3 regions of the Enterobacter adelaidei genome follow, and region 1 is predicted to be linked to each of the others. Evidence: predicted binding sites of a transcription regulator. Region 1 holds the regulator's gene; each other region holds the start of a gene.

Region 1 (10,862 bases):
CGCGTTTTGATCAACCAGCATGGCGCTATCGGAACCCAGACGGAACAGCGCCAGATAGAGCAGCGTCAGGCCCACGCCGGCCATCAGGCCAGCCCAGATGGTGTAGCGGGTCAGCAGACGTGCTTCGGTCACACCACGGGAACGCGCGGCGTTAACGATGACGATACCAAACACCATTGCGCCCAGCGTATCCATCGTCAGGTAGCCGTTCACAAAGCCGTTGGAGAATGCGGCATTTTTGTAGGCATCCATGGCGTCACTAATCGGACCTGCCGGCCAGACAATCGCCGCAACCGCCAGCACAATCAGCGCCACAATTTTCAGCGGAGCCAGGAAGTTACCTACGGTATCCAGCAGCTTGCCCGGATAGAGAGAAACCAGAATCACAATCGCGAAGTAGATCAGGCTGTAGATAAACAGCGGCATCGCGCCGTCACCGGTCAGAGGAGCAATGCCCACTTCGAAGGAAACGGTCGCCGTGCGCGGGGTCGCAAACAGTGGGCCCACTGCCAGATAGCAGACGGTTGCCAGCAGAACACCCGCCACTTTGCCGATCGGGGTGCTGAGGCTATCAACACCGCCACCCACTTTCGCCAGGGCGATAACGGTCAGTACCGGTAAACCCACAGCAGTAATCAGGAAACCAAATGCAGCAGTCCAGACGTGTTCACCCGCCTGTAAACCAACCATTGGAGGGAAAATGATGTTGCCTGCGCCAACGAACAGCGCAAATGTCATAAAGCCCAGCGCGATGATGTCACGCGATTTTAAGTGATGGGTCATAAAACCTTACTGCCTGTGGATGTGGTGTTGAAAACATTGAGCTTTTCGATTTCCCTGGTGGGAAGATACAGCCGAAAAATTGCTCAATTTCAGCGGGAAATGCTCCCGTCCTGGCGTGGAGAAGAATAGTTTTTCGATTTACCACGCAAATACAGTCGGTCTGACAGTATCTGGGGCGCAATTTAAACGCTTATAACGTTTAAAGGCAAGGTGGGATCGCAAAACCAGAACAATATGCCACCATGAAAAAACATACCAGCACAATACGCTAATTATCAGAAAAACCCATGGCTAATCATGCGAACAAAAAACAGTCAGCCGTATAAAATTCATTCGCGTTTCGTTTGACTGCAAAGCAAACGGGCCAGCAAACGCTGACCCGTGGAAAGATAAAATGACACACCCGTTATCAGGCGATCTTTTTGGCAATTAATCGTTCCGGGATCACGAAACTAAAGCGGGTTCCCTTACCCAGGGTACTCTGAATATCGAGGCGGCTTTCATGGTGATTGACGGCATGTTTTACAATCGCCAGCCCCAGACCGCTTCCCCCTGTCTGTCGCGATCGCGCCTTATCCACGCGATAGAAGCGTTCGGTCAGACGCGGGATGTGCTCCGGAGCAATCCCCGGACCATTATCCTCGACGCTAAATTCAGCACCCGTAGGGGTATGCTGCCAGCGCACCACGATCTCCGTCCCTTCCGGCGTATGATTCACCGCGTTATACACCAGGTTGGAAATGGCGCTGCGCAACTCATCTTCACTGCCCAGAACCTTCAGCGTATTGTCGACCTCAAAAGTCAGGTGGTGCTTTTTATGGCTTAGCGTCTGTGCTTCACGCTCCACCACCCGCAGCATCATGGGGACATCAATGGTGTCATTCAGCGCAAGCGTTGGCGCCGCTTCGATCTTTGAGAGCGTCAACAGCTGTTTCACCAGACCTTCCATACGGTGCGTTTGCTCGCGCATGGTGTGCAGCGCTTTTTCACGTGGCGCGCCCTCAAGCGTTTGCTCCTGCATCATCTCCAGGTAACCCTGAAGTACGGTCAACGGGGTACGTAATTCGTGGCTCACGTTCGCGAAGAAGTTGCGTCGCGCGCCTTCCAGCTGGTGCATCTGGGTGACATCGCGCGCCACCATCAGCCACTGCCGATCGCTGTAGGGCATCACGCGGATTTCCAGATGGCGACCATTATTGAGTTTCAGATTATGCGGACCGGTAAAATCACGCTTTTTTAGATACTGCGCAAACTCAGGATAACGCAGAAGGTTGAGGATATTCTGGCCATTATCATCCGGCCAGCGCAACCCCAGCAACTGTTGCGCAAGACCATTACACCAGAAGATTGTCCCTTCTTCGGTCGTCAGAATGACCGCATCCGGCAGCGACTCCGCCCCGCTGCGAAAACGCTTGATCAGGCTTCCCAGTTCGCGGCGGCGCTTTTTATTACGCATCTGCATCTGATGCAAACCGTAAAGCAGCGGTTCCCAACTGCCGCTTCCCGGCGGCGGTGTCATACTTCGGTCAACCCATAGCCACCAGGAGAGGCGCAACAGGTTCCAGAAATGCCAGATCAGCAGCCCGGTGACCGAGGCCAGCAGAAACCACGGCAGATGTCCAAGAAAGGCCCCCAGAATGAAGGCCGGAATACAACATAAGATCAGTTCAAAGACGAGCCTTTTCCATGACAGACGTTCCAGCACGCGTCACACTCCTGTCATTGTTCAGAAACGGGTAGAAAAACGATAACCCGTGCCGCGGACCGTCTGCACCATGCGATCGTGGCCGCTCAGTTCCAGCGCTTTTCGCAGGCGGCGGATATGGACGTCAACCGTCCGGTCTTCGACATACACGTTAGTTCCCCAGACGTTATTCAGCAACTGTTCGCGGCTGTAAACGCGTTCCGGGTGAGTCATGAAGAAGTGCAGAAGTTTAAATTCGGTAGGCCCCATGTCGAGCGGGTTTTCGCCCGTCATGACGCGGTGTGAGGTCGGGTCAAGGCTCAGACCTTGCATCTCAATCACCTCTTCCACTGCCATCGGTGAAATGCGGCGCATTACGGCTTTGATACGAGCAACCAGCTCTTTCGGGGAGAACGGCTTGGTAATGTAATCATCGGCACCCGTTTCAAGCCCACGCACGCGATCCTCTTCTTCACCACGTGCCGTGAGCATGACAACGGGGATATCGCGGGTCATCGCTTCACGTTTAATGTGTTTGATAAACTGCAGTCCAGAGCCGCCAGGCAACATCCAGTCGAGCAGAATCAGATCGGGCCAGGGCTCATTCAACTGGTTCACCGCGCTGTCATAATCTTCCGCTTCAACCGGCTGGAAGCCATTTTGTTCGAGCACGAAGCACACCATTTCACGAATTGGAGCTTCATCTTCTACGACCAGAATACGTCTCGCCATACTTTGCCCTGTCTTATCTTATTTAAGTTACAAGTTTGTAATGCGGCGTCATTATGCGTCAGATTTATGACAGATTTATGAAAAACCTTACCACTATAAATGGCAAACTGTTGTTTTATTACAGCGGTTATTTTCCGCCCCTGAATGTTTATAATCGCCAACATCTTTTTTCGCCACGGATCTCCTATGCGCATACTTCACACTTCGGACTGGCATCTGGGTCAAAACTTTTACAGCAAAAGCAGGGCAGCTGAGCATGAAGCGTTCCTGAACTGGCTGCTGGATACGGCCCGATCGCGCGAAGTGGATGCGATTATTGTCGCGGGTGACATTTTCGACACCGGCTCGCCGCCAAGCTATGCGCGTGAGCTGTACAACCGCTTCGTGGTAAATCTGCAGCATACAGGCTGCCATCTGGTGATTGTCGCCGGTAATCACGACTCCGTCGCCACGCTGAATGAATCCCGCGACATCCTGGCCTTCCTGAACACTACCGTGGTGGCCAGTGCCGGGCATGCGCCGCAGATCCTGAAAAAACGTGACGGTACACCGGGGGCGGTGCTGTGCCCGGTTCCCTTCCTGCGCCCACGCGATATCGTGCAGAGCCAGGCCGGGATGTCCGGCGGAGAAAAACAGCAGCATCTGTTGCAGAGCATCACTGACTATTATCACCAACAATATACCGATGCCTGTACCTTGCGCGGCGAACAGCTCATTCCGGTGATTGCGACCGGGCATCTCACCACCGTCGGAGCCAGTAAAAGTGACGCCGTACGTGACATTTATATTGGTACGCTGGATGCGTTCCCGGCGCAAAATTTCCCGCCTGCCGACTACATTGCGCTAGGGCATATCCACCGCTCGCAGATGATCGGTGGCTGCGAACACATTCGCTATTGTGGCTCGCCCATTTCGCTGAGTTTTGATGAGACAGGTAAAGCCAAATCTGTGCATCTGGTGAGTTTTAACGGAGGTAAACTCAGCGCCGTCGAAACGCTGGAAGTCCCTGTTACCCAGCCGCTGGCGGTGCTGAAGGGTGACCTTGATGCCATCACCTCCCAGCTTGAACAGTGGCGTGGCATTGCGTTTAACCCCCCCGTCTGGCTGGATATCGAAATCACCACAGACGACTATCTGCATGATATGCAGCGAAAAATTCAGGCGCTGACGGAAGATCTTCCTGTCGAGGTTTTACTGGTACGCCGTAGTCGCGAGCAGCGCGAAAAAATCCTGCTGAGTGCTCAGCGCGAAACGCTGAGTGAACTTAAAGTCGAAGAGGTTTTTGAACGCCGACTGGCCCAGGAAGAGATGGACGATGCAAAACGCGCCCGGCTGAACGAGCTGTTCGCCCATACGCTCCACGCTCTGAATAACGAGGAAGAGAACGCATGAAAATCCTGAGCCTGCGTCTGAAAAACCTCAACTCACTCAAGGGCGAGTGGAAAATTGACTTTACCGCTGAGCCCTTTGCCAGCAACGGGCTATTTGCCATTACCGGTGCGACCGGTGCAGGCAAGACCACCCTGCTCGACGCCATCTGTCTGGCGCTATATCACGAAACACCTCGTCTGAATACCGTGTCACAATCGCAAAACGACCTGATGACACGCGATACCGCTGAATGTCTGGCGGAAGTCGAGTTTGAAGTCAAAGGTGTGGCTTATCGCGCCTTCTGGAGCCAGAACCGGGCAAGGAACCAGGCAGACGGGAACTTACAAGCGCCTCGCGTCGAACTGGCGCAGTGCGAAGACGGTAAAATCCTCGCCGATAAGGTGAAAGATAAACTGGAGCTCACCGCCTCGCTCACCGGGCTGGACTATGGGCGTTTCACTCGCTCAATGTTGCTCTCTCAGGGCCAGTTCGCGGCCTTCCTCAACGCCAAACCGAAAGAGCGTGCCGAATTACTGGAAGAGTTAACCGGCACGGAGATCTACGGCCAGATTTCCGCAATGGTATTTGAGAAACACAAAGCAGCACACAGTGAGCTTGAATTGCGTGAAGCACAGGTCGCTAGTGTGGTGCTGTTGAGCGAAGAGCAACAGCAGCAGTTACAGCAAAGTTTACAGGCACTTACTGACGAAGAGAAAACACTGCTGGCACAGCAACAGCGCCAGCAGAAAGATTATCAGTGGCTTACGCGCCATGATGAGCTTCTTCGCGAGCAACAGCGCGTAAGCGTGTTACAACAGCAGGCACAGCAGGCGCTGACCGACGCCGCGCCTGACCTGGCAAAGCTCCAGCTTGCTCAACCCGCCGCTCAGCTTCGACCGCTTTGGGAGCACCAGCAAGAGCAAGCCTCGCGTCTGGCTCAAACCCAGCAGCGAATTATCGAAGTAAATACTCGCTTACACGATAAAACCGCGCTGCGCTCGCGTATCCGTAATACCGCCATTCGTACCCATGAGCAGTTGCAGACCGAATTAACGGTATTGACGCAGTGGCAGGCAGAACATGATCGATTCCGCTTATGGGGACAGGAAATGGCAGGCTGGCGAGCACACTTCGCTCAGCTTAGCCGTGATAAAAATCAGCTTACTGCCCTGACCGTCCGCCTCACTGAATTACGCCATAAACGGGCCGCCCTGCCGGAAACAACCCTGACGCTGACGGCGGATGAGGTTGCAGTAGCGATGGAACAACAGGCGCAGTCACGAACGATGCGTCAACGTCTGACCTCGCTCCATGCCCGCTATCAGCCGCTACAAAAACGCCTGCACCAGAACGGTGAAAGCGTGCAGAAGGCCCTGGCTGAGCAGGTAAAACTCAATGAAACACTGACGCTACGTCGCCAGCAATACAAAGAGAAAAACCAGCACTATCTGGACCTGAAAGCCCTGTGTGAACGTGAAGCGACGATTAAAGATCTGGAAAGCTATCGTTCTCAGCTTGAGGCAGGTAAACCCTGTCCACTGTGCGGCTCCAGCGAACATCCCGCCGTGGAGAAATATCAAGCGCTTGAACTCACTGATAATCAGCGCCGCCGTGATGCCCTGGAAAAAGAGGTCGCCTCGCTAAAAGAGGAAGGGCTGCTGGTTCTGGGCCAGGTTAATGCCCTGGCTCAACAGATCCAGCGCGAGTCAGGCGAAGCGCAGACACTCTCTCAGGAAGAGCAAGCGCTCACTAAAGAGTGGCAGGAGGTTTGCGCGGCATTAAATATTTCGCTGAATATTCAGGAAGATATTGCCATCTGGATGAGCGAACAGGAGCACTATGAACGCCAGCTTTATCAGCTCAGCCAGCGTCTGACGCTGCAAAACCAGCTCAACGAAATGGAAGAGCAGGAACGCCAGTATCAGCAGCAACTGGCGACAACACGTCAGGGACTGGAAAGCGCCCTGGCCGCACTTTCACTCAGCGTACCTGACGAAGGTACTGAGGCCACCTGGCTGAACGCCCGTGAAACGGAGTTCGCACAGTGGCAGGAGAAACAGACACAGCAGGGTGCGATTCAGGAACGTATAAACGCCCTGAAGCCACTGCTTGACGCACTTCCGGTCACCAACAGTGAAGAGACCGAACCCGCCATTCCTGACAACTGGCGCGCGATCCACGACGAATGCGTGTCTCTGCAGAGCCAACTGGCGGCACACCAGCAGCAGGAAACGCTGGAGCGTGAGCGCCTGCAGCAATCGCAGGTGCAATTCACCCAGGCCCTGTCGGCAAGCTGTTTTGCCGATCAAGATGCGTTCCTTGCCGCTCTGCTGGATGAGAACATGCTCCAACACCTCAATCATCTGAAGCAATCGCTGGAAAACCAGATACAGCAGGCAGCCGCCTTGTCCGGACAGGCAAACCAACAGTTGCAGGCGCACCAGGCACAGCGGCCAGAAGGGCTCGACGCCGATGCACCAGGCCTGCAGATCCAGCTCCAGCAACTGACGCAGCAGCTTCGTGAGAACACCACGCGGCAGGGAGAGATCCGCCAGCAGCTTAAGCAGGATAGCGATAACCGCCTGCACCAACTGGCTTTAATGCAGCAAATTGAAGAGGCCAGCCGTCTGGCAGACGACTGGGGGTACCTGAATGCGCTTATCGGCTCCAGTACCGGCGACAAGTTCCGCAAGTTCGCCCAGGGGCTGACGCTGGACAATCTTGTCTGGCTTGCTAACCAGCAACTTAACCGCCTGCACGGGCGTTATCTGCTGCAGCGCAAAGCCAGCGATGCTCTGGAGCTGGAAGTGGTCGATACCTGGCAGGCGGATGCCGTGCGCGACACCCGTACGCTCTCTGGTGGCGAAAGTTTCCTGGTCAGCCTGGCGCTGGCGCTGGCACTTTCCGATCTGGTGAGTCACAAAACGCGGATCGACTCGCTGTTCCTGGATGAAGGGTTCGGCACGCTCGACAGCGAAACGCTGGATACCGCGCTGGATGCCCTCGACGCGCTAAACGCCACCGGGAAAACTATCGGTGTGATCAGCCACGTCGAGGCGATGAAAGAGCGTATTCCTTTGCAGATTAAAGTGAAAAAGATCAACGGGCTGGGATACAGCAGGCTGGATAAAGAGTATGCGGTGGAGTGAATGGGGGCGGTGCAGTCTGGTGCCCTCACCCTGACCCTCTCCCACAGGGAGAGGGAATAAACACTCTTTGCTTTTATTCCGGCCACAACCAAGCCGCGCCGCGCACGCCGCTGGAATCACCGTGCAGCGCTTTGCGGATCGGGGTTTCACACTCGCCGCCAAACACCCACTGTTTCACCAGATTCGGGACCGTGCTGTACAGGCGGTCGACGTTGCTCATGCCGCCGCCGAGCACAATCACGTCCGGATCGAGAATATTCACCACGTGCGCCAGCGATTTCGCCAGGCGCATTTCGTAGCGGCGGAGCGCCAGTTCTGCCACTGGATCCTGTTCTTCGACCAGACGCATGATCTCGCTGCCTTTAAGCGGCTGACCACTCAGACGGTGGTAGTCGGTCGCAAAACCGGTACCGGAGATAAACGTCTCAATACAACCTTGCTTGCCGCAATAGCACGGTACTTCAGCGCGGTATTTAAGCTCATCTTCGTCCATCCACGGCAGTGGGTTGTGTCCCCACTCGCCCGCCGTACCGTTACCCCCGATATGGGCACGCCCGCCAAAGGCCACGCCTGCACCGCAGCCGGTACCGATGATGACGGCAAAAACGGTATGGGCACCGGCAGCCGCGCCGTCAATCGCTTCTGAAACCGCCAGACAGTTAGCGTCGTTGGCCAGACGCACTTCGCGCTTCAGACGCGCGCTCAAATCTTTATCAAAAGGCTGACCGTTTAGCCACGTCGAGTTGGCATTTTTAACCACCCCGGTATAAGGCGAGATCGACCCAGGGATCCCCATTCCGACGGAGCCGGTTTGTCCTGTCGCCTGCTCTGCCATTTCAACCAGTCTCGCGATCGTCTCGATAGTCTGGTGATAATCATCGCGCGGCGTAGGCAGACGGTGGCGGAACAGCTGTTCCCCCTGCTCGCTCAGTGCGATGACTTCTGTTTTGGTGCCGCCCAAATCAATCCCAATACGCACAAAACTCTCCTCATTATTTTGATTATCAACAGAGTAGAAGCACGCTTCCCGATTAGCAATGCAAGCGATGCGACAATTCGTTATCATGCCCGCTGATTTAACGACAAGGCCGTGGAAATTATCATGCTGTGGTTCAAAAATTTGATGGTTTACCGTCTCAGCCGCGACGTTTCGCTGCGTGCAGAAGAGATGGAAAAACAGTTAGCCGCTTACACCTTTTCCCCTTGCGGTAGCCAGGATATGGCAAAAACCGGTTGGGTTCCGCCAATGGGTTCACAAAGCGATGCACTGACCCACGCCAGCAGCACGGGTCAAATCATCGTCTGCGCCCGTAAAGAAGAGAAAATTCTGCCAACGCCGGTGGTTAAACAGGCGCTCGAAGCGAAGATCTTCAAGCTGGAAGCCGAACAGGGTCGCAAGCTGAAGAAAACCGAAAAAGATTCGCTGAAAGACGAAGTTCTGCACTCTCTGCTGCCGCGCGCCTTTAGCCGCTTCAGCCAGACCATGATGTGGATCGATACCGTTAACGGGCTGATTATGGTGGACTGCGCCAGCGCCAAAAAAGCAGAAGATACGCTGGCTCTGCTGCGCAAAAGCATCGGCTCCCTGCCGGTCGTACCGTTGGCGCTGGAAACACCAATCGAGCTGACCCTGACCGAGTGGGTACGCAGCGGTGCTGCCGCGCAAGGTTTCCAGATCCTCGATGAGGCCGAGCTGAAAGCCCTGCTGGAAGATGGCGGCGTGATCCGCGCGAAGAAACAGGATCTGGTGAGCGACGAGATTGCCGTACACATCGAAGCGGGCAAAGTGGTGACCAAACTGGCGCTCGACTGGCAGCAGCGGATTCAGTTTATGATGTGCGATGACGGTTCAGTGAAACGTCTGAAGTTCTGCGATGAACTGCGCGATCAGAATGAAGACATCGACCGGGAAGATTACGCCCAGCGCTTTGACGCGGACTTCATCCTGATGACCGGGGAACTGGCCGCGTTGATTCAGAATCTGGTGGAAGGTCTCGGCGGCGAAGCGCAAAGATAACAGGCAAAGCGTAGGCCGGGTAAGCGTTAGCGCCACCCGGCTTATTTTTTATTTCAGATAGCGGCACAGATAAGAGGTCGGTTCAGCAACCTGCAGATGGAACTCGCTGTGGCCAGGAACGTTGAAAACTTGCCCGGCTGCGTAAACTTTCCATTCCGTTTCACCCGGCAGTAGGACGTTGAGCGCACCGCTAACGACCGTCATCTCTTCCGCTTCGGCCGTACCAAAAGTGTATTCCCCTTCGGCCATGACACCGACACTGGCGCGGCCAGTGCTGCTGCTGGTAAAACCAATGGATTTCACTTTACCGGAAAAGTATTCGTTACTTTGAAGCATGAACTGGCCCTTATATTTTTAGATAAAAATTCACTATAGGGGTCATGCTCATCACCTGTCACGCAAAATCATTACGTCAGAAGCTCTGAAGCCAGGCGAGCCATCAGAACATTGGATAACAGCACCGGCACATCCAGCGCCTTCTGCAGTAAATCGCGATGATGCTGGTGGAAGCCAAGACAGTCCAGGATCAACACATCCGCCCCTCTCTCCAGCAACTCACGTCCGGCCTCAATCAGTGCGGCATCGCTATCCCAGAAAGGATTTGCCAGCGCATATAAGGGCACTTTTTCAAGCACGTGCCACTTTGCCTCCTGGTTGTCCATCAACTCTTCAATCGGGACGATGACCCCCACCTGATGACCATCAACAATTGAGGCCACCAGCGGCGGGATGATGCGCATCGGCTCCAGCAGAATCGCATTACGCGCCGTGAGACCTTTAATGGGTGCGGTACTCATCAGCAAAATAACGTCATAACCTTGATTATCGAGCACTTCTATCACCCCTTGCAGCGAGCGCTCGATTTTCTGACGCGAAACATGCGCCAGTTTACCGTCACTTAATAACGTCGCCAGGGGATCCTCCCCCGCCTCGACAGCGTAGTCCTCCATGACCTCTTCCCGACTCATCTTCCCCAGCAGGCTAAGATGCGTTATCTGTTGTTCAGAGACATGCTCGGTTAAGAGCGGTAACACTTCGCTTACAGGGACCACACCAATGGTGAGGATCGCCAACGTCGCCTTCATCTTTATCGCCTTCCATTACTACAACATCGTGCACACAGGTA
Region 2 (10,862 bases), 960 kb from region 1:
TGCTGTCAACGAACAGCGCCTGCTTCATGCGTGGGAACTTCCCTTTCTCATCGGCCAGACCTGCTTTGTCGGTCACGCCAATCAGGGTACCGGAGGAGTCGAACAGGTTGACCAGCATAAAGGAGAAAATTACGCCCGCCAGACCCAGGTTCAGGGAACCCGCCAAATCAACATGACCAATAACGGTGGAAACACTCGGTGGCGCAGAAACGATACCGTTGTAGTGAACGTCACCCAGCAGCCAGCCCAGCAGCGTGGTCACCACGATGGATACCAGCACCGCCGCATGAATATTGCGGGAAGCCAGGATCGCGATGATAAAGAAGCCCAGCACGCCCAGCAGCACGTTGTGAGAGGTCAGGTGACCGATGCTTACCAGCGTATCCGGGTTAGCCACGATAACGCCGGCGTTTTTCAGCCCCATCATACCGATGAACAGACCAATACCGCTGGTAATGCCCACGCGCAGGCTCACAGGAATGTTGGCAATCATCCAGTAACGTACGCGGAAAATAGTGAGCAACAGCAGACCAATAGCGCCCCAGAAGATAGCGCCCATGCCCACTTGCCACGGCAGGCCCATCGCCTGAACGACCACGAACGCAAAGAATGCGTTCAGACCCATCGCCGGTGCCAGTGCAACCGGCAGGTTAGCGAACACGCCCATCAGGATGCTGCCAAGAGCCGCGATCAGACAGGTGGTCACGAAGACGGCGCTGGTATCCATGCCAGCAACGCCCAGAATTTGTGGGTTAACAAAAACGATATAGACCATCGTCAGGAAGGTGGTGAAACCGGCGATCACTTCGGTGCGTGCCGTTGTGCCGTGCTCGCGCAGTTTAAACACGCGCTCAAGCAGACCCTGACCAGATGCCTGGGTAGTGTGTTGTTGACTCATCATCAATTTCCGAACAAGGAGGGAAAATTCGTCGCTATCCTATACCAAAATGCGACAATAAGGGCGGTTGTAGGGTACTTTTTTTCATTGAATTTGCTTATACGGCAACGATTGCGTGTCGTAAAACCACATCACGTAAACGTTAAACTTGTTAAAAGGGAAAGACATGTCCGGAATTGAGGCGGTATTTTTCGACTGCGACGGTACGCTTGTCGACAGTGAGGTCATTTGTTCCCGTGCGTATGTCGCCATGTTCCAGGAATTTGGTATTACGCTCGATCTCGAAGAGGTGTTCAAACGCTTTAAGGGCGTAAAACTGTACGAGATTATCGACATCATTAACGACGAGCACGGTGTGGATCTGGCAAAAGGGGATCTCGAGCCGGTTTACCGCGCCGAGGTCGCACGCCTGTTTGATTCCGAACTGGAGGTCATCGCCGGGGCGAATACGCTTCTGGATGCGATGACGGTGCCAATCTGTGTGGTCTCTAATGGTCCGGTCAGCAAAATGCAGCACTCGCTGGGGAAACTGGAGATGTTGCATCATTTCCCGGAAAAACTGTTCAGCGGCTACGATATTCAACGCTGGAAGCCCGATCCGGCGCTGATGTTCCATGCGGCCAACGCAATGAACGTTAACGTAGAAAACTGCATTCTGGTGGATGACTCGTCTGCGGGCGCGCAGTCAGGGATTGATGCGGGAATGGAAGTGTTTTACTTCTGCGCCGATCCGCACAACAAACCGATCGATCATCCAAAAGTGACGACCTTTACCGATCTGGCGCAGTTGCCAGTACTGTGGAAGGCGCGTGGGTGGGATATTACGCGTTAAGTTAACGTAGGGCGGGTAAGCGCTAGCGCCACCCGCCTCAGGTATTACTCTTTCGGATCTTTACCCGCCAGCAGCTTATCCAGTTCATCGCCGCCCACGTGACGGAAGTCCTGACCCTTCACGAAGTAGAAGATGTATTCGCAAATATTCTGGCAGCGGTCACCGATACGCTCAATGGAGCGCGCGCAGAACAGGGCAGTCAGTACGCTTGGGATCGTACGTGAATCTTCCATCATGTAGGTCATCAGCTGACGCACGATGCCTTCGTATTCCTGGTCGACTTTCTTGTCTTCACGGTAAATACGTACTGCTTCGTCCAGATCCATACGCGCAAAGGCATCCAGCACGTCATGCAGCATCTGCACGGTGTGGCGACCCAGCGACTCCAGGCTCACCAGCAGTGGCTGGTGCTGCTGAGAGAATTTCTCCAGCGCGGTGCGGCAGATTTTATCCGCCACGTCTCCAATACGTTCCAGCTCGGCGATGGTTTTGATAATCGCCATCACCAGGCGCAGGTCGCTCGCTGTTGGCTGACGCTTGGCGATAATTCGAACGCAAGCTTCATCAATAGCGACTTCCATCATGTTGACGTTTTTGTCGCCTTCAATGACGCGCTTCGCCAGCTCGCTGTCCTGGTTGTGCATTGCCGTGATCGCATCGGAAAGCTGCTGCTCAACCATGCCACCCATGGTCATGACCTGCGTGCGAATGCTTTCCAGCTCTGCGTTGAACTGGCCTGAAATGTGTTTATTAAGATTAAGGTTGTCCATGGTTCACTCCAAATCAACCGTAGCGGCCAGTAATATAATCTTCAGTTTGCTTTTTAGCGGGTCTGGTGAACAGCGCATCCGTATCGCTGAACTCAATCAACTCGCCCAGGTACATAAACGCCGTGTAATCGGAACAACGTGCAGCCTGCTGCATGTTGTGGGTCACGATAACCACGGTGTAATCCTGCTTCAGTTCGGTGATCAGCTCTTCAATACGACCGGTTGAGATTGGGTCCAGCGCAGAACACGGTTCATCCAGCAGCAACACTTCCGGGCGAATGGCGATACCGCGCGCAATGCACAGACGCTGCTGCTGACCACCGGAGAGAGAGTACCCGCTCTGGTGCAACTTATCTTTGGTTTCGTTCCATAATGCGGCCTTGGTCAAAGCCCACTGCACACGCTCGTCCATATCGGCACGAGAGAGCTTTTCAAACAGGCGAACACCAAACGCAATGTTGTCATAAATGGACATCGGGAACGGCGTGGGTTTCTGGAACACCATCCCCACTTTGGCACGCAGCAGGGCGATATCCTGAGCCTGGGTCAGAATGTTTTCGCCGTCCAGGATGATTTCACCTTCAGCGCGCTGCTCCGGATAGAGCGAATACATCTTGTTAAAGGTACGCAGCAGCGTGGATTTACCACAGCCAGACGGACCGATGAATGCCGTAACCTGGTTCTTCGCGATATCCAGGTTGATATTCTTCAGGGCATGGAATTTGCCGTAGTAGAAGTTCAAATCACGAACCTGAATCTTACCCGGGGCAGTATCAACCATACTCATTGACTCATTTCCTCATTCGGCGCCGCGAGCTGCCGCGCCGTAAAAAATTAACCGTGTTTCTTCTTCGCGAAAATGACGCGCGCCAGAATGTTCAGCAACAGTACGCAAAGGGTAATGATCAGCACCCCGGCCCAGGCCAGCTGCTGCCATTCCGCGAATGGGCTCATCGCAAATTTAAAGATCGTCACCGGCAGGTTAGCGATCGGCTGCATCATGTCCGTGCTCCAGAACTGGTTGGAGAGAGAGGTAAACAGCAGCGGAGCCGTTTCACCCGCAATACGCGCAACCGCCAGCAGAATACCGGTCATGATCCCGGACACAGACGCTTTCAGCGTAATCGCAGAGATCATCTTCCATTTCGGCGTGCCCAGTGCATAAGCCGCTTCACGCAGGCTGTCCGGCACCAGTTTCAGCATGTTCTCGGTAGTACGAATGACGATAGGCACCTGCAGCAGCGCCAGCGCAATCACACCCGCCCAGCCGGAGAAGTGTTCCATCTGTGCCACCACGACGGTGTAAACAAACAGACCCACCACGATAGACGGGGCTGAAAGCAGGATGTCATTGATGAAGCGAATAACTTCCGCGAGCCAGGATTTACGGCCATATTCCGCCAGGTAGATCCCCGCCATAATGCCCAGCGGCGTACCAAATACCGTTGCCCACAGGATCAGCAACCCGCTGCCCGCCAGGGCATTCGCCAGACCACCACCCGCCGTATTTGGCGGTGGCGTCATTTCGGTAAATAGCGCCAGCGACATCCCGTCAATCCCGCGCACAACCGTCGAGAAGAGGATCCAGACCAGCCAGAACAGGCCAAATGCCATGGTTCCCATTGAGAGCGTCAGCGCGATACGGTTTTTAAAACGGCGTCGGGCCTGCATTTTGCGGCGGGATTCCGCCAGTTCAGCGGTAGCTTGCATTTCGAGAGTTGCCATTAGCGTGCCCCCTCATTTTTAGCGAGGCGCATAATCATCAGCTTGGAGATCGCCAGAACAATGAAGGTGATCACGAACAGAATCAGACCCAGCTCCATCAACGCCGCGACGTGCAGACCGGATTCCGCCTCAGCAAATTCATTCGCCAGTGCAGAGGTAATACTGTTACCCGGCATGAAGAGTGATGCGCTGTCGAGCTGGTAGGTGTTACCGATGATAAAGGTCACCGCCATGGTCTCACCCAGCGCACGTCCCAGACCCAGCATCACGCCGCCAATCACCCCATTTTTGGTGAACGGAAGGACAATGCGCCAGATAACTTCCCAGGTGGTACAGCCGATACCGTAGGCCGACTCTTTCATCATCACCGGCGTTTGTTCGAAGACATCGCGCATGACCGCCGCAATGTACGGAATAATCATGATGGCGAGGATCACACCAGCCGCCAGAATACCGATACCGAAAGCAGGGCCAGAGAACAGGGCACCCACAAACGGGATGGCAGAAAGTACATTACCCACGGGTTCCTGGAAGTACGTTGCGAACAGCGGCGCAAAGATAAACAGGCCCCACATGCCGTAAACGATACTCGGAATGGCCGCCAGCAGCTCGATGGCAATACCCAGTGGGCGACGCAGCCAGCCCGGTGCCAGTTCCGTCAGGAACAGGGCAATACCAAAACTGACGGGAACCGCGATTAGCAGGGCGATGAACGAGGTCACCAGCGTGCCGTAAATCGGCACCAGCGCACCGTAGATATCGTTCGGCGCGTCCCACTCTTTGGTCCACAGGAAGGAGAAACCGAATTTCTGGATGCTCGGCCAGGAGGAGAAAATCAGAGACACGATAATGCCGCCCAGCAGCAATAGCACAATCAGCGCAGCCAGTTTTACCAGCGCGCTGAAAATCATGTCACCTTTTTTACCCGGAGGGTTAAATGCAGGCTTGGTTGCAGCCATAAATCACTCTTCTGTTAAACGCGTTTACGAAATCGGCGGGTAAGCGCAAGCGCCACCCGCCATTTTCGTCAGAATGCTAAATTAATACAATGCTTTACCGCTGCTGTCTTTTACGTTGGTTTTCCATGCAGCACGAATCTGCTCAACCACGTTTTCTGGCAGGGTAGCGTAATCCAGTGCATTAGCCTGTTTGCCGCCGTTTTTGTACGCCCAGTCGAAGAACTTCAGCACTTCGGCGCCCTGCTCAGGTTTCTTCTGCTCTTTGTGAACCAGGATGAAGGTGGTAGAGGTGATTGGCCATGCACCTTCGCCTTTCTGGTTAGTCAGATCCTGAGCGAAAGATTTGCTCCAGTCAGCGCCTTTTGCCGCGTTGGCAAAGTTCTCTTCGGTCGGGCTGACAGGTTTACCATCAGCAGAAACCAGTTTGGTGTAGGACAGATTGTTCTGTTTAGCGTAGGCGTATTCTACGTAACCGATAGAGCCCGGCAGACGCTGTACGAAAGCGGCGATGCCGTCGTTGCCTTTACCACCCAGACCGGTTGGCCAGTTAACGGTAGAGCCAGAACCGACTTTAGATTTCCACTCTTCGTTCACTTTCGCCAGATAGCTGGTGAACACGAAAGAGGTACCAGAACCATCAGCGCGGCGAACCACAGCGATGTTCTGAGATGGCAGTTTCAGGCCAGGGTTGAGTTTGGCAATCGCCTCGTCATCCCATTTTTTGATTTTACCCAGGTAGATGTCACCCAGGGTTTTGCCGTCCAGCACCAGTTCACCAGACTTCACGCCCGGCAGGTTGATGGCCAGAACCACACCGCCGATCACGGTCGGGAACTGGAACAGACCTTCCTGAGCCAGTTTGTCATCAGACAGCGGAGCGTCTGATGCGCCGAAATCAACGGTATTAGCGGTAATTTGTTTAACGCCACCGGAGGAGCCGATACCCTGATAGTTAACCTTGTTACCGGTTTCTTTCTGGTAGGTATCCGCCCATTTGGCATACACCGGCGCAGGGAAGGTTGCACCAGCGCCAGTCAGGCTTGCTTCTGCAAATACAGAGAACGCGCTCAGAGATAAGGTCGCGGCGACAACAGTTGCGACAGTGGTACGCATAACTTTCATAATGTCTCCTGCAAGATTTTCGTAAATCGTTGTTTAGTGGCTACGATGAGCAAAATAGGACAAACAGGTGACAGATAAATGTACGAATTATGACAGTTTTATGACAATGGAAATTTCACTTAAAAACCAGCAGAAGAAAGCTTAATTTTCATCGTGTTAGCCACTTTTATGACAAGACGTTTTCAGAAATATTTTCTTTATGTGACACTGAAAAAAGTAGCTGAAGATGACAGATTGTCATAAATAAAAACGCAAAAGAGTTGATTAAAAACAAGCCAGGCGGGATAGAAAAGCTCCACCCGAAGGTGGAGCCTGAAGGGATTATTCTACGGTGACAGACTTCGCCAGGTTACGCGGCTGGTCAACGTCGGTGCCTTTGATCAGCGCAACATGATAAGCCAGCAACTGCAGCGGAACGGTGTAGAAGATCGGCGCAATCACCTCTTCCACATGCGGCATCTCGATGATGTGCATGTTGTCATTGCTGACAAAACCGGCATCTTTGTCGGCGAAGACGTACAGAACACCACCGCGGGCGCGCACTTCTTCAATGTTAGATTTCAGTTTTTCCAGCAGTTCGTTGTTAGGAGCCACAACGATGACCGGCATATCGGCGTCAATCAGCGCCAGTGGGCCGTGTTTCAGCTCGCCTGCCGCATAGGCTTCCGCGTGAATGTAGGAGATCTCTTTCAGCTTCAGCGCGCCTTCCAGCGCAATCGGATACTGATCGCCACGGCCAAGGAACAGCGCGTGGTGTTTGTCAGAGAAATCTTCCGCCAGCGCTTCAATGCGTTTGTCCTGAGACAGCATCTGCTCAATGCGGCTCGGCAGTGCCTGCAGGCCATGAACGATGTCATGCTCAACAGAGGCATCTTCGCCTTTCAGACGCGCCAGTTTCGCCACCAGCATCAACAGAACGGTCAGTTGAGTGGTAAACGCTTTAGTGGAGGCCACGCCAATTTCGGTACCCGCTTTGGTCATCAGCGCCAGATCGGATTCACGCACCAGCGATGAGCCAGGGACGTTACAGATGGCCAGAGAGCCAAGGTAGCCCAGCTCTTTAGACAAACGCAGCGCCGCCAGCGTATCCGCCGTTTCACCAGACTGGGAAAGGGTGATCATCAGGCTGTTACGACGCACAGCGGATTTGCGATAGCGGAATTCAGACGCGATTTCCACATCGCACGGCACGCCCGCCAGGGATTCAAACCAGTAGCGAGAAACCATACCGGAGTTGTAGGAGGTACCGCAGGCCACGATCTGAATATGCTCAACCTTGCTGAGCAGTTCGTTCGCGTTTGCACCCAACTCGCTCAGATCCACCTCACCGTGGCTGATGCGCCCGGTAAGAGTGTTTTTGATGGCGTTTGGCTGCTCGTAAATCTCTTTCTGCATGTAGTGACGGTAAGCGCCTTTGTCGCCCGCGTCGTACTGCAGGTTAGATTCGATCTCCTGGCGTTTCACCTGCTCGCCTTTGGTATCGAATACGGTCACGCTGCGACGAGTCACTTCCGCAATATCACCCTCTTCCAGGAAGATAAAGCGACGGGTAACTGGCAGGAGCGCAAGCTGGTCAGAGGCGATAAAGTTTTCACCCATGCCCAGACCGATAACCATCGGGCTACCGGAACGTGCGGCCAGCAGCGTGGACGGATCGCGTGAGTCCATGATCACCGTGCCGTATGCACCGCGCAGCTGAGGGATAGCACGCAGAACTGCGTCACGCAGTGTACCGCCCTGCTCCAGCTCCCAGTGCACCAGGTGAGCAATCACTTCGGTGTCAGTTTCAGAGACGAAGGTATAGCCGCGCGCTTTCAGTTCTTCGCGCAGCGGTTCGTGGTTTTCGATAATGCCGTTGTGCACGACCACGATGTGTTCAGACACATGCGGGTGCGCGTTGCCTTCAGACGGTTCGCCGTGCGTCGCCCAGCGGGTGTGCGCAATACCGGTACCACCATGCAGCGGATGTTCTTCCGCAGCCTGGGCCAGCATCTGCACTTTACCGAGACGACGCAGACGGGTCATATGACCTTCTGCATCGACCACGGCCAGACCAGCAGAGTCATAGCCACGGTATTCCAGACGACGTAAACCTTCGAGAAGGATTTCAGCAATATCACGCTGCGCAACTGCGCCAACAATTCCACACATAGTTTTAGATTCCGAATTTAGGCATAACGCCTGCGTTGTCGCTGACCTGTATTTGCCCTTTCCGGGCGCCCCGAGCCTTGTAGAGAGTGGGGTTATTTTTATGGGTACTGCTTGTGGGGGGAGGATTATGTTATCCCCTCACCCCGGCCCTCTCCCCAAAGGGGCGAGGGTAAATCTGTTACTTTTTCTTCACCGGGCGTTTCCAGCCCTGCTTGTGCACCTGTGGCACACGACTTAATACCAGCTCGTTATCGGCGATATCGCGCGTAACGGTTGTCCCGGCGGCAATCGTTACCCCGTTGCCCACGGTAACCGGTGCCACCAGCTGTGTATCGGAACCGACAAACACATCATCACCGATAATGGTTTTAAACTTGTTGGCACCGTCATAGTTGCAGGTGATTGTGCCTGCACCAATATTGACGTTATCGCCAATTTCCGCATCGCCCAGATAGGTCAAATGACCGGCTTTAGAGCCTTTACCCAGACGCGCTTTTTTCATCTCAACGAAGTTGCCCACGTGAGCCCCTTCCATCAGCTCAGCGCCCGGGCGCAGACGCGCAAACGGTCCAATGGTGCACGCCGCTTCAAGATGCGCATCTTCCACCACGCTGTAAGGGCTGATTTCGCAATCGTCACCGATGACGCTGTTTTTGATCACGCAGCCAGCGCCAATTTTGACGCGATTGCCCAGAGTGACTTTGCCTTCAAAGATAACGTTAGTATCAATTTCAACGTCACGACCGTGAGACAGGGAACCACGCAGATCGAAACGCGCCGGATCGCGCAGCATCACGCCTGCCAGCAGCAGTTTTTCGGCCTGTTCAGACTGATAAACTCGCTCCAGACGGGAAAGCTGAAGGCGGTTATTCACCCCTTCGGTTTCGCTAATGCGTGCCGGATGTACCGCCGCAATCTCACGTCCTTCCTGATATGCCATCGCAATGATGTCGGTGATGTAGTATTCACCCTGCGCATTGTTGTTGTTGAGCTTCGACAACCAGCGCTTCATATCCGCGCCATTGGCAATCAGGATACCGGTGTTGATCTCCTGAATCTGGCGCTGTTCGTCGCTGGCGTCTTTATGTTCAACAATCCCCGTTACGTTGCCGTTTTCACGGGTGATGCGGCCATAACCGGTTGGATCATCCAGCACGACGGTTAACAAACCGATGCCGCCCTGCGGTTTGGCTTCACGCAGGCGAGTTAGTGTTTCAACGGAGATCAGCGGAACATCGCCGTAGAGCATCAGAATATCTTCGTCATCGGCAAAGAACGGTGCTGCCTGCTGCATCGCGTGACCTGTACCCAGTTGCTCAGCCTGAAGCACCCAGTTGAGCTTGTCATCGCTCAGCGTCTTTTTAAGCAGATCGCCACCGTGGCCGTAGACCAGATGAACCTGACGGGCACCCAGTTCATTTGCTGCATCAATGACATGCTGCACCATCGGCTTTCCTGCCAGCGTGTGAAGCACTTTAGGCAGATCGGAATACATGCGGGTACCTTTGCCAGCGGCAAGGATCACCACGCTCATCGCACTGTTTGACATACGCATCCTGACGGTAGTTTGAGTGAGAAGTAAAAACGTTTGATGCCTAAAATTCTACATCTTTTTCATCATGAATTAAGGCCGAAAAAAAAAGCCAGCCTGGAACCCAGACTGGCTTTTGTGCTTTTCAAGCCGGTGTTACATCGCTTTTTTGGTCAACTCGATAACGCGCAGTTTCGCGATCGCTTTGGCCAGCTCCGCAGACGCCTGAGCGTAATCCACGTCACCATGAGAGCTGCTAATGTGCTCTTCAGCCTTACGCTTCGATTCCAGGGCTCGCGCTTCGTCGAGATCCTGGCCACGAATAGCGGTATCGGCCAGAACGGTCACACTGCCAGGCTGCACTTCAAGAATGCCGCCGGACAGATAGATAAACTCTTCGTGACCGAACTGTTTAACGATGCGGATCATACCAGGCTTAATGGCGGTGAGCAGCGGTGCGTGACCCGGGAAAATACCCAGCTCACCTTCACTACCCGTTACCTGGATTTTCTCGACCAGACCAGAGAACATTTGTTGCTCTGCGCTGACGACGTCCAGGTGGTAAGTCATTGCCATATCACCCTCCGATTAAGGCGTTAAAGTTTTTTGGCTTTTTCCACTGCTTCTTCGATGGAACCAACCATGTAGAACGCCTGCTCTGGCAGGTGATCGTATTCGCCTTCCATGATGCCTTTAAAGCCACGGATGGTGTCTTTCAGGGAAACGTATTTACCTGGAGAACCGGTGAATACTTCCGCAACGAAGAACGGCTGGGACAGGAAGCGCTGGATCTTACGCGCACGTGCTACCACCAGTTTGTCTTCTTCAGACAGTTCATCCATACCCAGGATGGCGATGATGTCTTTCAGTTCCT
Region 3 (10,862 bases), 390 kb from region 1:
ACCCCCCGATCGATCGCCATAAACCCGCCGATGAAGTGAAAGATGTCTACATCAAGCTGGAGAAAGAGACCGACGCGGGAATTATCGTCAGCGGTGCGAAAGTGGTGGCAACCAACTCGGCGCTGACTCACTACAACATGATTGGCTTCGGCTCCGCGCAGGTGATGGGCGAAAACCCGGATTTCGCACTGATGTTCGTCGCCCCGATGGATGCCGAAGGCGTGAAGCTGATCTCCCGCGCCTCTTACGAGATGGTGGCAGGCGCAACAGGCTCCCCGTACGACTACCCGCTCTCCAGCCGCTTCGACGAGAACGACGCGATCCTGGTGATGGACAATGTGCTGATCCCGTGGGAAAACGTGCTGATCTACCGCGATTTCGACCGTTGCCGTCGCTGGACAATGGAAGGTGGCTTTGCCCGTATGTACCCGCTGCAGGCCTGCGTACGTCTGGCGGTGAAGCTCGACTTCATCACTGCCCTGCTGAAGAAATCCCTGGAGTGTACCGGTACCCTGGAGTTCCGCGGCGTGCAGGCAGATCTCGGCGAAGTGGTGGCCTGGCGCAACATGTTCTGGGCGCTGAGCGACTCCATGTGCTCTGAAGCCACGCCGTGGGTCAACGGTGCGTATCTGCCGGATCACGCCGCGCTGCAAACCTACCGCGTAATGGCACCGATGGCCTACGCGAAGATCAAGAACATCATCGAACGTAACGTGACGTCCGGTCTGATCTACCTGCCGTCCAGTGCCCGGGATCTGAACAACCCGCAGATCGACCAGTATCTGGCGAAATACGTGCGCGGCTCCAACGGTATGGATCACGTCGAACGCATCAAGATTTTAAAACTGATGTGGGACGCCATCGGCAGCGAATTTGGCGGCCGTCACGAGCTGTACGAAATCAACTACTCCGGTAGCCAGGATGAGATCCGCCTGCAGTGTCTGCGTCAGGCGCAGAGCTCCGGCAACATGGACAAGATGATGGCAATGGTCGACCGCTGCATGTCCGAGTACGACCAACACGGCTGGACGGTGCCGCACCTGCACAACAACAGCGATATCAACATGCTGGATAAGCTGCTGAAATAACGCAGCGGGAGATGACAATGCAATCAGAACAACGTCTGCGTTTTCGCGATGCGATGGCCAGTCTGTCGGCCGCAGTGAATGTTATCACCACCGAGGGTGAAGCTGGTCGCTGCGGGATCACCGCCACCGCCGTCTGCTCGGTAACGGACACGCCACCATCGCTGATGGTGTGCATCAACGCCAATAGCGCCATGAACCCGGTATTTCAGGGCAACGGCAGGCTGTGCGTTAACGTGCTGAACCACGAGCAGGAGATCATGGCTCGCCACTTCGCCGGAATGACCGGTATGGCCATGGAGGAGCGCTTTGCGCTCTCCTGCTGGCAGAACGGTGCGCTGGCACAACCGGTGCTGAAAGGCGCGCTGGCCAGCCTTGAGGGCGAGATAAGCCAGGTGCAAACCATCGGTACGCATCTTGTCTATCTCGTTGAAATTAAAAATATCATTCTGAGTGACGCGGAACATGGCCTGATCTACTTCAAACGCCGTTTTCACCCGGTCATGATGGAGACGGAAGCCGCAGTATAACCCCTATCGCGCTGGCCTTTTTTTCCGGCCAGCGCCGCTTTCCACAAAAATTCCTAAGGTTTCCACTAAATCACGCCGTTATATAACCATAAGATAAATTTTCTGTGCCTGAATACTGACATCTGTTGTCAGTGCCATCCGCATCATTCAGCGCATACACAAATATACAGGATGACCTTATGGCTAAAACGACGCGGAGCCGCTCGGCTGAACGTCTGGTCGATATTCTGGTTGAACTACATTTAAACGGTGTGGTAAACCGCAGTGCGCTAATGGAAAAATTTAAAATTACCGAGCGTACCGTCTACCGGGATTTAAATGCACTCTCTCCGATTGTTGAACATACCGGTAATGGGCTATATCGACTGATCCATTCTTCACAATCTCCCGGCGGACAAGGATTACATCACTCACTGGCTAACTTCCTGAATGCTGATAGCTTTTTCCCTGAAAGAAATACGGAATTCTGGCAGAAACTTGAAACACGCGTTGACGAAAACCATATTCTTATCCTTGGGAATGAAGCAGAACACACGGTACAACGCGATATTCGTCGTCATTTAGCGAAAATCGAGAAATCGATTAAGAACCATAATGTTTGCCAGATCGTTTATAAGAGTAAAACCCGCCTGATTAATCCCTATAAACTGATTAACAAAAAAAATATATGGTATTTACAAGCCACCGAGAATGGCAGACTGAAATCCTTCTCATTGAGTCAGATTAGCTGGCTTGATATTCATACGACCACCTTCACTCCTGAAGAGAATGCCCGCGAGCTGCTGGAAAAAAGCCTCGACCCCTGGGTGTCGGAAGATACTTTCGCAGTGAAAATATTTATTAAAAATAATATTTCACATTACTTCCTGCGCCGCGATCTCCTGCCGGAGCAAGAGTTGCTGGAGGAGCAACACGGCGGCGTCACGCTGCGCTGTCAGGCGGCACACGAAAATCAGATCTTGCCGCTGCTTTTCTACTGGCTGCCAGACATTCAGATCCTGGAGCCGAGCTGGCTTAAGGAGAAACTCATCCGAACACTGGAAAGCTACCTGGCAATGGAGAGCAGCGCGCATAACCAAGTGATCTCAATCACATAATTCCGACCGCTGGCGGCGAACCGGAACCACTCGCCGCCACCTTTGACCGCTTACCTGGCACTTTCAACCACTCATCCATTTACCCTCCTTTACACACGCGACGTTCTGGCAAGATCCCACCAGCATTAATCAACACCTCCTCACAACGAACCCTGACCCTTTTTTCTTTACATAAAAAACCAGGTCTATTATGGATACTAAAAAACTACTGAAGCACGTGCCCTGGGCCTTACTCGGGATCCTCGGCGCTTTTTGTCTGGCGGTTGTCGCATTACGCCGGGGCGAACACGTAAGCGCCCTGTGGATCGTGGTCGCGTCGGTTTCCGTCTATCTTGTTGCTTATCGCTACTACAGCTTGTACATCGCGCAGAAGGTCATGAAGCTCGACCCGACGCGCGCCACTCCGGCGGTCATTAACAATGACGGCCTGAACTATGTGCCAACCAACCGCTACGTGCTGTTTGGTCACCACTTTGCCGCTATCGCTGGCGCAGGCCCCCTGGTCGGCCCGGTACTGGCCGCGCAGATGGGTTACCTGCCTGGCACCCTGTGGCTGCTCGCCGGTGTCGTGCTGGCGGGTGCGGTGCAGGACTTTATGGTGCTGTTTATCTCTTCTCGTCGTAACGGTGCCTCTCTGGGTGAGATGGTCAAAGAAGAGATGGGCCGCGTGCCGGGGACTATCGCCCTGTTCGGCTGCTTCCTGATTATGATCATCATCCTCGCGGTGCTTGCTCTGATCGTGGTGAAAGCCCTGGCTGAGAGTCCGTGGGGTGTCTTCACCGTCTGCTCTACCGTGCCGATTGCGCTGTTCATGGGTATCTACATGCGCTTCCTGCGCCCTGGACGCGTAGGTGAAGTATCGGTGATTGGTATCGTGCTACTGGTGGCCTCCATCTACTTCGGTGGCGTGATTGCTCACGACCCGTACTGGGGCCCGGCGCTGACCTTCAAGGACACCACCATCACCTTCGCGCTGATCGGTTATGCGTTTATCTCCGCTCTGCTGCCGGTATGGCTGATTCTGGCTCCGCGTGACTACCTGGCGACCTTCCTGAAAATCGGCGTGATCGTCGGTCTGGCGATCGGTATCCTGGTGATTAACCCGGATCTGAAAATGCCAGCAGTGACGCAGTACATCGACGGTACTGGCCCACTGTGGAAAGGCGCGCTGTTCCCGTTCCTGTTCATCACCATCGCGTGTGGTGCAGTTTCAGGCTTCCACGCGCTGATCTCTTCAGGTACCACACCTAAGCTGCTGGCGAACGAGAAAGACGCACGTCTGATCGGTTACGGTGCCATGCTGATGGAATCCTTCGTGGCGATCATGGCGCTGGTTGCTGCGTCCATTATCGAACCGGGTCTCTACTTCGCGATGAACACGCCTCCGGCGGGTCTGGGCATTACCATGCCAAACCTGCATGAGATGGGTGGTGACAACGCGGCGCTGATTATGGCGCAGTTGAAAGACGCAAGCGCACATGCTGCAGCGACCGTCAGCTCCTGGGGCTTCGTGATTTCGCCTGAGCAGATCATGCAGACCGCGAAAGACATCGGCGAACCGTCCGTGCTGAACCGTGCAGGTGGTGCTCCAACGCTGGCTGTCGGTATCGCGCACGTGTTCCACAAAGTGCTGCCATGGGCGGACATGGGCTTCTGGTACCACTTCGGTATTCTGTTTGAAGCCCTGTTCATCCTGACCGCGCTGGACGCCGGTACCCGTGCAGGCCGCTTCATGCTGCAGGATCTGCTGGGTAACTTCGTGCCGTTCCTGAAGAAAACCGACTCTCTGGTTGCGGGCGTTCTGGGCACGGCGGGTTGTGTTGGCCTGTGGGGTTACCTGCTGTATCAGGGCGTTGTCGACCCACTGGGCGGCGTGAAGAGCCTGTGGCCGCTGTTCGGTATCTCTAACCAGATGCTCGCAGCCGTTGCTCTGGTGCTCGGCACCGTTGTCCTCGTGAAGATGAAACGCACCAAATACATCTGGGTCACCGTGGTCCCTGCGCTGTGGCTGCTGCTCTGCACCACCTGGGCACTTGGCCTGAAACTGTTCAGTGCCAACCCGCAGCTGGAAGGCTTCTTCTTTATGGCTAACCAGTACAAAGAGAAGATTGCCTCAGGCGGCGCAGACCTGACTGCGCAGCAGATTGCCAACATGAACCATATCGTGGTGAACAACTACACCAACGCGGGCCTGAGCATTCTGTTCCTGGTGGTGGTGTACAGCATCATCTTCTACGGCATCAAAACCTGGCTGAAAGTGCGTAACGCCGAGGGTCGTACGGATAAAGAAACCCCGTATGTGCCGGTGCCGGAAGGCGGCGTGAAGACCTCTTCACACCATTAATCCGCAATCCTCCCCCTCTCCCACAGGGAGAGGGCCGGGGTGAGGGGACACAACGCCCAGCGGTCTTACCTCGCTGGGCTTTTTCTTATCAGGATGCGTTATGTTTGGTAACTTAGGCGAAGCAAAAAAATACCTCGGTCAGGCGGCGAAAATGCTGATTGGCATTCCGGACTATGACAACTACGTTGAGCATATGAAGACCAATCATCCGGATAAGCCGTACATGACCTACACCGAATTCTTCCGCGAGCGTCAGGAAGCGCGCTACGGCGGAAGTGGAGAAGGCGGCGTCCGCTGCTGCTAAAGGAGACACCATGACCCCGATTGCCGTCACCCTGCTGACCGGTTTCCTCGGCGCAGGTAAAACCACCCTGCTGCGCCATATTCTGAACGAGCAGCACGGCTTCAAAATCGCCGTTATCGAAAACGAGTTTGGCGAAGTTTCGGTAGACGATCAGCTGATCGGCGATCGCGCCACGCAGATCAAAACCCTGACCAACGGCTGCATCTGCTGCACCCGCTCTAACGAACTGGAAGACGCTCTGCTGGACCTGCTCGACAGCCGCGATCGTGGTGACATCAATTTCGACCGCCTGGTGATTGAATGCACCGGCATGGCTGACCCCGGCCCAATTATTCAGACCTTTTTCGCCCATGAGATCCTCTGCCAGCGCTACCTGCTGGACGGCGTGATTGCGCTTGTCGATGCCGTCCACGCCGACGAGCAGATGAACCAGTTCACCATTGCTCAGTCTCAGGTGGGTTATGCCGACCGCATTCTGCTGACCAAAACCGACGTGGCGGGCGAGAGCGAAAAACTGCGCGAGCGCCTGACGCGCATCAACTCCCGCGCCCCGATTTACACGGTGACGCACGGTGATATCGACCTGTCTCAGCTGTTCAACACCAACGGCTTTATGCTGGAAGAGAATGTCACCTCGAAGCCGCGCTTCCACTTTATGGGAGATAAGCAAAACGACGTGGCGTCGATTGTGGTGGAGCTGGATTATCCGGTGGACATCGGCGAGGTTTCGCGAGTGATGGAGAACCTGCTGCTGTCGTTTGCCGACAAGCTGCTGCGCTACAAAGGGATGCTGTGGATACACGGTGAACCAAACCGCCTGCTGTTCCAGGGTGTACAGCGTTTATATAGCGCCGACTGGGACAGGCCGTGGGGTGAGGAAACGCCACACAGCGTGATGGTGTTTATTGGCATCCAGCTGCCGGAAGAGGAAATTCGGGCGGCATTTGCGGGACTACAGAAATAAACGCTATGCATCCCCTCTGCCCAGTAATTTATTAACCTGAAGCGATGAGCTTTGTATCAGGAAAATGAATAAATTACAGCGATGTCCTGGTCCGGCTGTAAATCGCCGAGGCGTTTCCGTAAGGCCGGGGCGAGGCGCAGGGATGCGCCGAGAGGGTGTGGCCTGCAGGGATGCAGGCTCATGCCCGACCCGATAGCCTGAAGGAATAAGCTGAGGGCACCGCGAAGCGGCGATTTACCGCCGGGAGCCCGGGTCGCCAGGGTGGTGGCGAGTGAGCCACCCTGGCACGTTCACAGGTCATGCCGTTACAGAGTAGCAAGGAACATAAAGTGAACGGAATAACCTCCACAGCCGTATGTTCCCCCTCACCCCAGCCCTCTCCCTCAAGGGAGAGGGGGCCGTCTGTGCAGGCATTATTTTGTGGGGATACTTATTTCACCGCCTCCGGCAGCGTCACAATCCACAACTCACTGTCTGACTCCGGCTTCTTCAGCGGCTTCACGCTGAGCGTGGTTTCCACCGGTTTATCATCCAGCGTCAGCTTACCTTCTGCGTTCACCCGATAATCCTTGAGCTTCTTGCCCTCGACCGGGTTTTGCATCGCCACCTTTACGCCAAAGTCGTTATCGTTCGCCACTGCCAGCGTTTTGCTGTCGATCAGCGCCAGCCCTTCGGCCTTCTCCTGCTGCCAGCCGAGGGCGCGTAAATCAACGACCTGCGTTTTCACCGCAAGGGTTATGCCGCGCTGCGCCAGGGTCTTCTCATCATCAAACTCCGGGTACTCGCCCGGTTTGTCAAAGGCGGAAAGGTCGCTCGCCTTGCTGAGATCCACCTTGTAGATCAGGTTACGCATCCCGTCGTTTTTATCGCTTCCCTGCTCAATCAGCAGGATGTGCTGGTCATCGAGCGCCACAATGTCGCCAATTTTGGCATCACTGTTTTTACTGTAGGCGGAGCTGTCGATGGGATAGCCGTACATCGCGGTTTTCCCGGTCGCCGGGTCGAAGCTCACCAGACGCGTAAACAGCGCCTGTTTTTTACTTTTACCGTCGATATCCAGCGTGCTTTGCACAGCGGCAATAATGCGTCCGTCAGGCATGCGGGTCAGGCCTTCAAAGCCCCGGTTCGGTTGACGCCATTTGATAATGTTTGGCAGACCGCCCGCGATGGATTTTTCCCCTTCCGCCGCCTGCGGCCCATGAATAGCCAGGATTTTCCCACTACTGTCGACGTTTATCAGGAACGGACCATACTCGTCGCACAGCCAGTATCCGCCTTTGCCGTCCGGCGTGATGCCTTCCGTGTCCAGCCCGCGGTTGTCACCCTTCAGCGTCTTTAACGTGTCGCTGAATGCCACTTCATTGGTGGAGCCAATCACGCCGCTTTGCAGCGGTAGCCCGTTAATCTCGCCTTTATCGTCGTGCAGAGGGCGGGCATCAATGGCCTCGGCTTTACCGTCTTGTACACGGATGGTCATCAGCAGCGGCGCGAAATCCGGCGTAACAAAAATTTTGGCTTCGTTTTTACCCATTTTTGGCGCGTCCGCATTCGGACCGCGATCGGTAACCGTCACGAAGGTCAGCGCATCGCCCTGCTTGCCGGTGAACAACAGGCCAGAACCGATTCCGACAGGAAGTCCATGCGGGAAAGCATCAGCAAACGCCCCGCTGTAGTTCACGTGGGAGCCTTCGGGAAAGCTAACGACATAGTGTTCAGCCGTGGGCTGCGCCGCCAGGCCAGAGAAAGAGAGCGCACAACCGATAAGTACAGGAATAATTTTTCTTTTCATATTGTTAGCATCCATAGAGTGAAGCCAACACCGTAAAGAATCAACGTGTCAGAAAAATGACATTGCGAGGAAACAGGGCCGAGCAGTTGAACGTATAGTCAGCGCCAGAAATGTAATTTTTTGTGGTTTTGTATGACACCTGAAACATTTCTGGAAATTATTAGAAATGCCATTAATGCATTCCGAATGATTATCCCCGCCTCGTTCAGTTTATGTTTAGTCAAAAAATTAAACTGTTCTTAAACAGCAGAAAATCACGCGTTGACACCCCTAAAACAAAACACCTTCATAACAATTTGAGCAATAAAATTAACATTTACAGTATAAAAAGTTGATCCGAACCACATTTGCAGTCATAAACATCGCTTGTTAAGGTGCCGTAAGATTAATTTGATGACGAGGCATAAAACATGAAAAAACTGAATATTCTTCTTCTTTCTGCTCTGACCGCTATCTCGGGTTCCGCACTGGCGATGGGTGGCAGCATTGAGCAGGGTAAAAACTTTACCAACCTCAATCTGGAAATGGGTAAATCCTCGTCTGGCCTGTATGCCGAAAGCAACTGGCTTAAAAACACTGACGACGGCACCCAGACAGGTGGCGTGGGTGCAGGTTACAACCTGGAAGTCGGCCCGGTCATGCTGAATGCGGGCGCGAAGGCGATCTACCTTGGCCCGAAAAAAGGCGATAACGGCGTGGCGTTCCCGATTGGTGGCGGCGTTAACGTTGCCCTGACCGACAGCATTCACGTATTTGGTGAAGGTTATGTCGCGCCAGAAGGTCTGAACAACAGCGTGAAAAACTACGTTGAAGCCAATGGCGGCGTAAGCTGGACGCCAATTACGCCAGTGACCCTGAAAGTGGGTTACCGTCACGTGAGCGTAGATGGCAAAGACGGCCGTCCTGGCCATACGCTGATTGACGGCGCCTATGTGGGCGGCGGCGTGAGCTTCTAAGGCTCCGCACAGATAAAAAACCTGCCGTCTGGCAGGTTTTTTATTACCTCTTACTTACGCACTACTACCAGCTTCTGGTTCACAAACTCTTTGATCCCCAGATCCGACAGCTCGCGTCCGTAGCCGGAGCGCTTCACCCCGCCGAACGGCAGCTCTGGCGCGGTATCGGTGAGCCAGTTGATATACACCATCCCTGTTTCAATCCGCGACGCCATTTTCTTCGCGCGCTCGATATTCTGACTGAATACCGCCCCGCCCAGGCCGTAGTGGGAGTCGTTGGCCAACGCAACCGCCTCGTCATCGTTTTTCACCACGAACATCTGCGCCACCGGGCCGAAGAACTCTTCGAAATACGCCGGGTTGTCGCGCGAGATAGTCGTCAGGATCGTCGGCTCGAAGAAACTCCCGTCTCGCGGCACCGGTTTGCCGCCATAGTGCAGCGTCGCACCGTTTTTCACCGCTTCGTTAACCTGTCTGGTCAGCGTTTCCAGGGCATCTTTAGACGACAGCGGCCCCAGCGTGGTGCTTTCGTCCAGCGGATCGCCAATCTTCACCTGCTTAAACGCCTCGGTGAATTTGCTGAGGAAGGCATCTGCAATTTTCTCGTGCAGGATAAAGCGCTTCGCCGCGGTGCAGACCTGCCCGGCGTTGTTGAGTCGCGCATTCACACCAATCTTCACGGCTTTGTCCAGGTCCGCATCATCAAGCACCACGAAGACGTCGTTACCACCTAGCTCAAGGGTCGATTTCTTAATGTGCTTCGCCGCCTGCGCAGCCACGACGCTACCGGCTTTTTCGGAACCGGTCAGCGCGGCGCCCTGCACGCGATCGTCGGCGATGATGTTCGCCACCTGATCGGACGAGATAAACAGGTTAGTCCACGCCCCTTCCGGTGCCCCCGCTTCGCGCACCAGATGGGCAAACGCCTCGGCGCAGTGCGGCACGATGCTGGCATGTTTTGCCAGCACGGGGTTACCCGCCGCCAGGTTCGGCGCCAGAACGCGCATTAGCTGGTAATACGGGAAGTTCCACGGCTCGACGGCCATCAGCACGCCGATGGGGTGATACTCCACCCACGCTTCCCCGAGTTCAGACTCATACTTCACCGGGGCCAGGAATTGTTTCGCGTTATCAGCATAATAGCGGGCGATTTTCGCACACAGCTTCACCTCACCGCGGCTCTGTTCGATGAGCTTACCCATCTCCTGGCTGGCGATTTTAGCCAGCTCCTCGGTGCGCTGGTCGATCAGGTCGGCAAGCTTATGCAGTACCGGGAGGCGCTGGCTGATGTCGCCTTTCGCCCATTCTGAATGGTAGAGCGCATCGGCCGCCTTCAGTGCTGCTTCGATATCCGCGTCGGTATGAGAGGGGTATTCTTTGATGAGCTGGTTAGTGGCAGGATTTACTGTCTGATAAGCCATGTCGAATCTCCTTGTTTTACCGCTTAGGGTATTAAGGGTAGTCAACGTGACTGGCTATGGACGTAAAGTTGGGTATATCCGGAAGGTTCTTAATGAAGCGCTGCCAGACGGTTGTTTGACGTGGTATAAAAAACCTCCAGAAGGAGTTCCCATGACCAATACCCGACATATCCGCCAGACGTTTCACCGCGCCTCAGGACTTGAGCTGCGAAGCACGTGGCAGAGTACGCAGGCGTACAAACGTCACTGTCATCCTCAGATCTCCATTGGCGCGATAGTAGAAGGCCAGACCTGCTGCATGTGCCATGACAGAGAGTACATCCTCCAGCCCGGGGACCTGATTGTGATCCCAGCTTATATGCCGCACAGCTG

The links. Region 1 encodes PhoB, which activates phosphate uptake and scavenging genes when phosphate is short. Its sites were predicted from a motif close to CTGTCATAAAACTGNCNNAT; they were not measured.
Positions count from the first base shown of each region.
Region 2: pstS (phosphate ABC transporter substrate-binding protein PstS) is a predicted target of PhoB. The motif match lies at 6,394-6,413, and genes of this name have one in related genera.
Region 3: AAHF05_RS02790 (esterase-like activity of phytase family protein) is a predicted target of PhoB. The motif match lies at 8,159-8,178, and genes of this name have one in related genera.

Region 1 is NZ_CP154353.1:941,454-952,315, reverse strand. Features, by position in the region: gene brnQ (branched-chain amino acid transporter carrier protein BrnQ) at 1-783, opposite strand, end outside; gene phoR (phosphate regulon sensor histidine kinase PhoR) at 1,193-2,488, opposite strand; gene phoB (phosphate response regulator transcription factor PhoB) at 2,510-3,199, opposite strand; gene sbcD (exonuclease subunit SbcD) at 3,386-4,591, shown strand; gene sbcC (exonuclease subunit SbcC) at 4,588-7,719, shown strand; gene mak (fructokinase) at 7,793-8,698, opposite strand; gene rdgC (recombination-associated protein RdgC) at 8,822-9,736, shown strand; gene ppnP (pyrimidine/purine nucleoside phosphorylase) at 9,785-10,072, opposite strand; gene AAHF05_RS04605 (AroM family protein) at 10,144-10,821, opposite strand.
Region 2 is NZ_CP154353.1:4,615,474-4,626,335, reverse strand. Features, by position in the region: gene adeP (adenine permease AdeP) at 1-898, opposite strand, end outside; gene yieH (6-phosphogluconate phosphatase) at 1,065-1,730, shown strand; gene phoU (phosphate signaling complex protein PhoU) at 1,775-2,500, opposite strand; gene pstB (phosphate ABC transporter ATP-binding protein PstB) at 2,514-3,287, opposite strand; gene pstA (phosphate ABC transporter permease PstA) at 3,335-4,225, opposite strand; gene pstC (phosphate ABC transporter permease PstC) at 4,225-5,184, opposite strand; gene pstS (phosphate ABC transporter substrate-binding protein PstS) at 5,266-6,306, opposite strand; gene glmS (glutamine--fructose-6-phosphate transaminase (isomerizing)) at 6,628-8,457, opposite strand; gene glmU (bifunctional UDP-N-acetylglucosamine diphosphorylase/glucosamine-1-phosphate N-acetyltransferase GlmU) at 8,636-10,006, opposite strand; gene AAHF05_RS22390 (F0F1 ATP synthase subunit epsilon) at 10,145-10,564, opposite strand; gene atpD (F0F1 ATP synthase subunit beta) at 10,585-10,862, opposite strand, start outside.
Region 3 is NZ_CP154353.1:556,049-566,910, reverse strand. Features, by position in the region: gene hpaB (4-hydroxyphenylacetate 3-monooxygenase, oxygenase component) at 1-1,088, shown strand, start outside; gene AAHF05_RS02815 (4-hydroxyphenylacetate 3-monooxygenase reductase subunit) at 1,106-1,615, shown strand; gene AAHF05_RS02810 (YafY family protein) at 1,795-2,712, shown strand; gene AAHF05_RS02805 (carbon starvation CstA family protein) at 2,903-5,056, shown strand; gene AAHF05_RS02800 (YbdD/YjiX family protein) at 5,157-5,360, shown strand; gene yjiA (GTPase) at 5,371-6,324, shown strand; gene AAHF05_RS02790 (esterase-like activity of phytase family protein) at 6,755-8,113, opposite strand; gene AAHF05_RS02785 (YfaZ family outer membrane protein) at 8,524-9,069, shown strand; gene AAHF05_RS02780 (NAD-dependent succinate-semialdehyde dehydrogenase) at 9,120-10,490, opposite strand; gene AAHF05_RS02775 (AraC family transcriptional regulator) at 10,642-10,862, shown strand, end outside.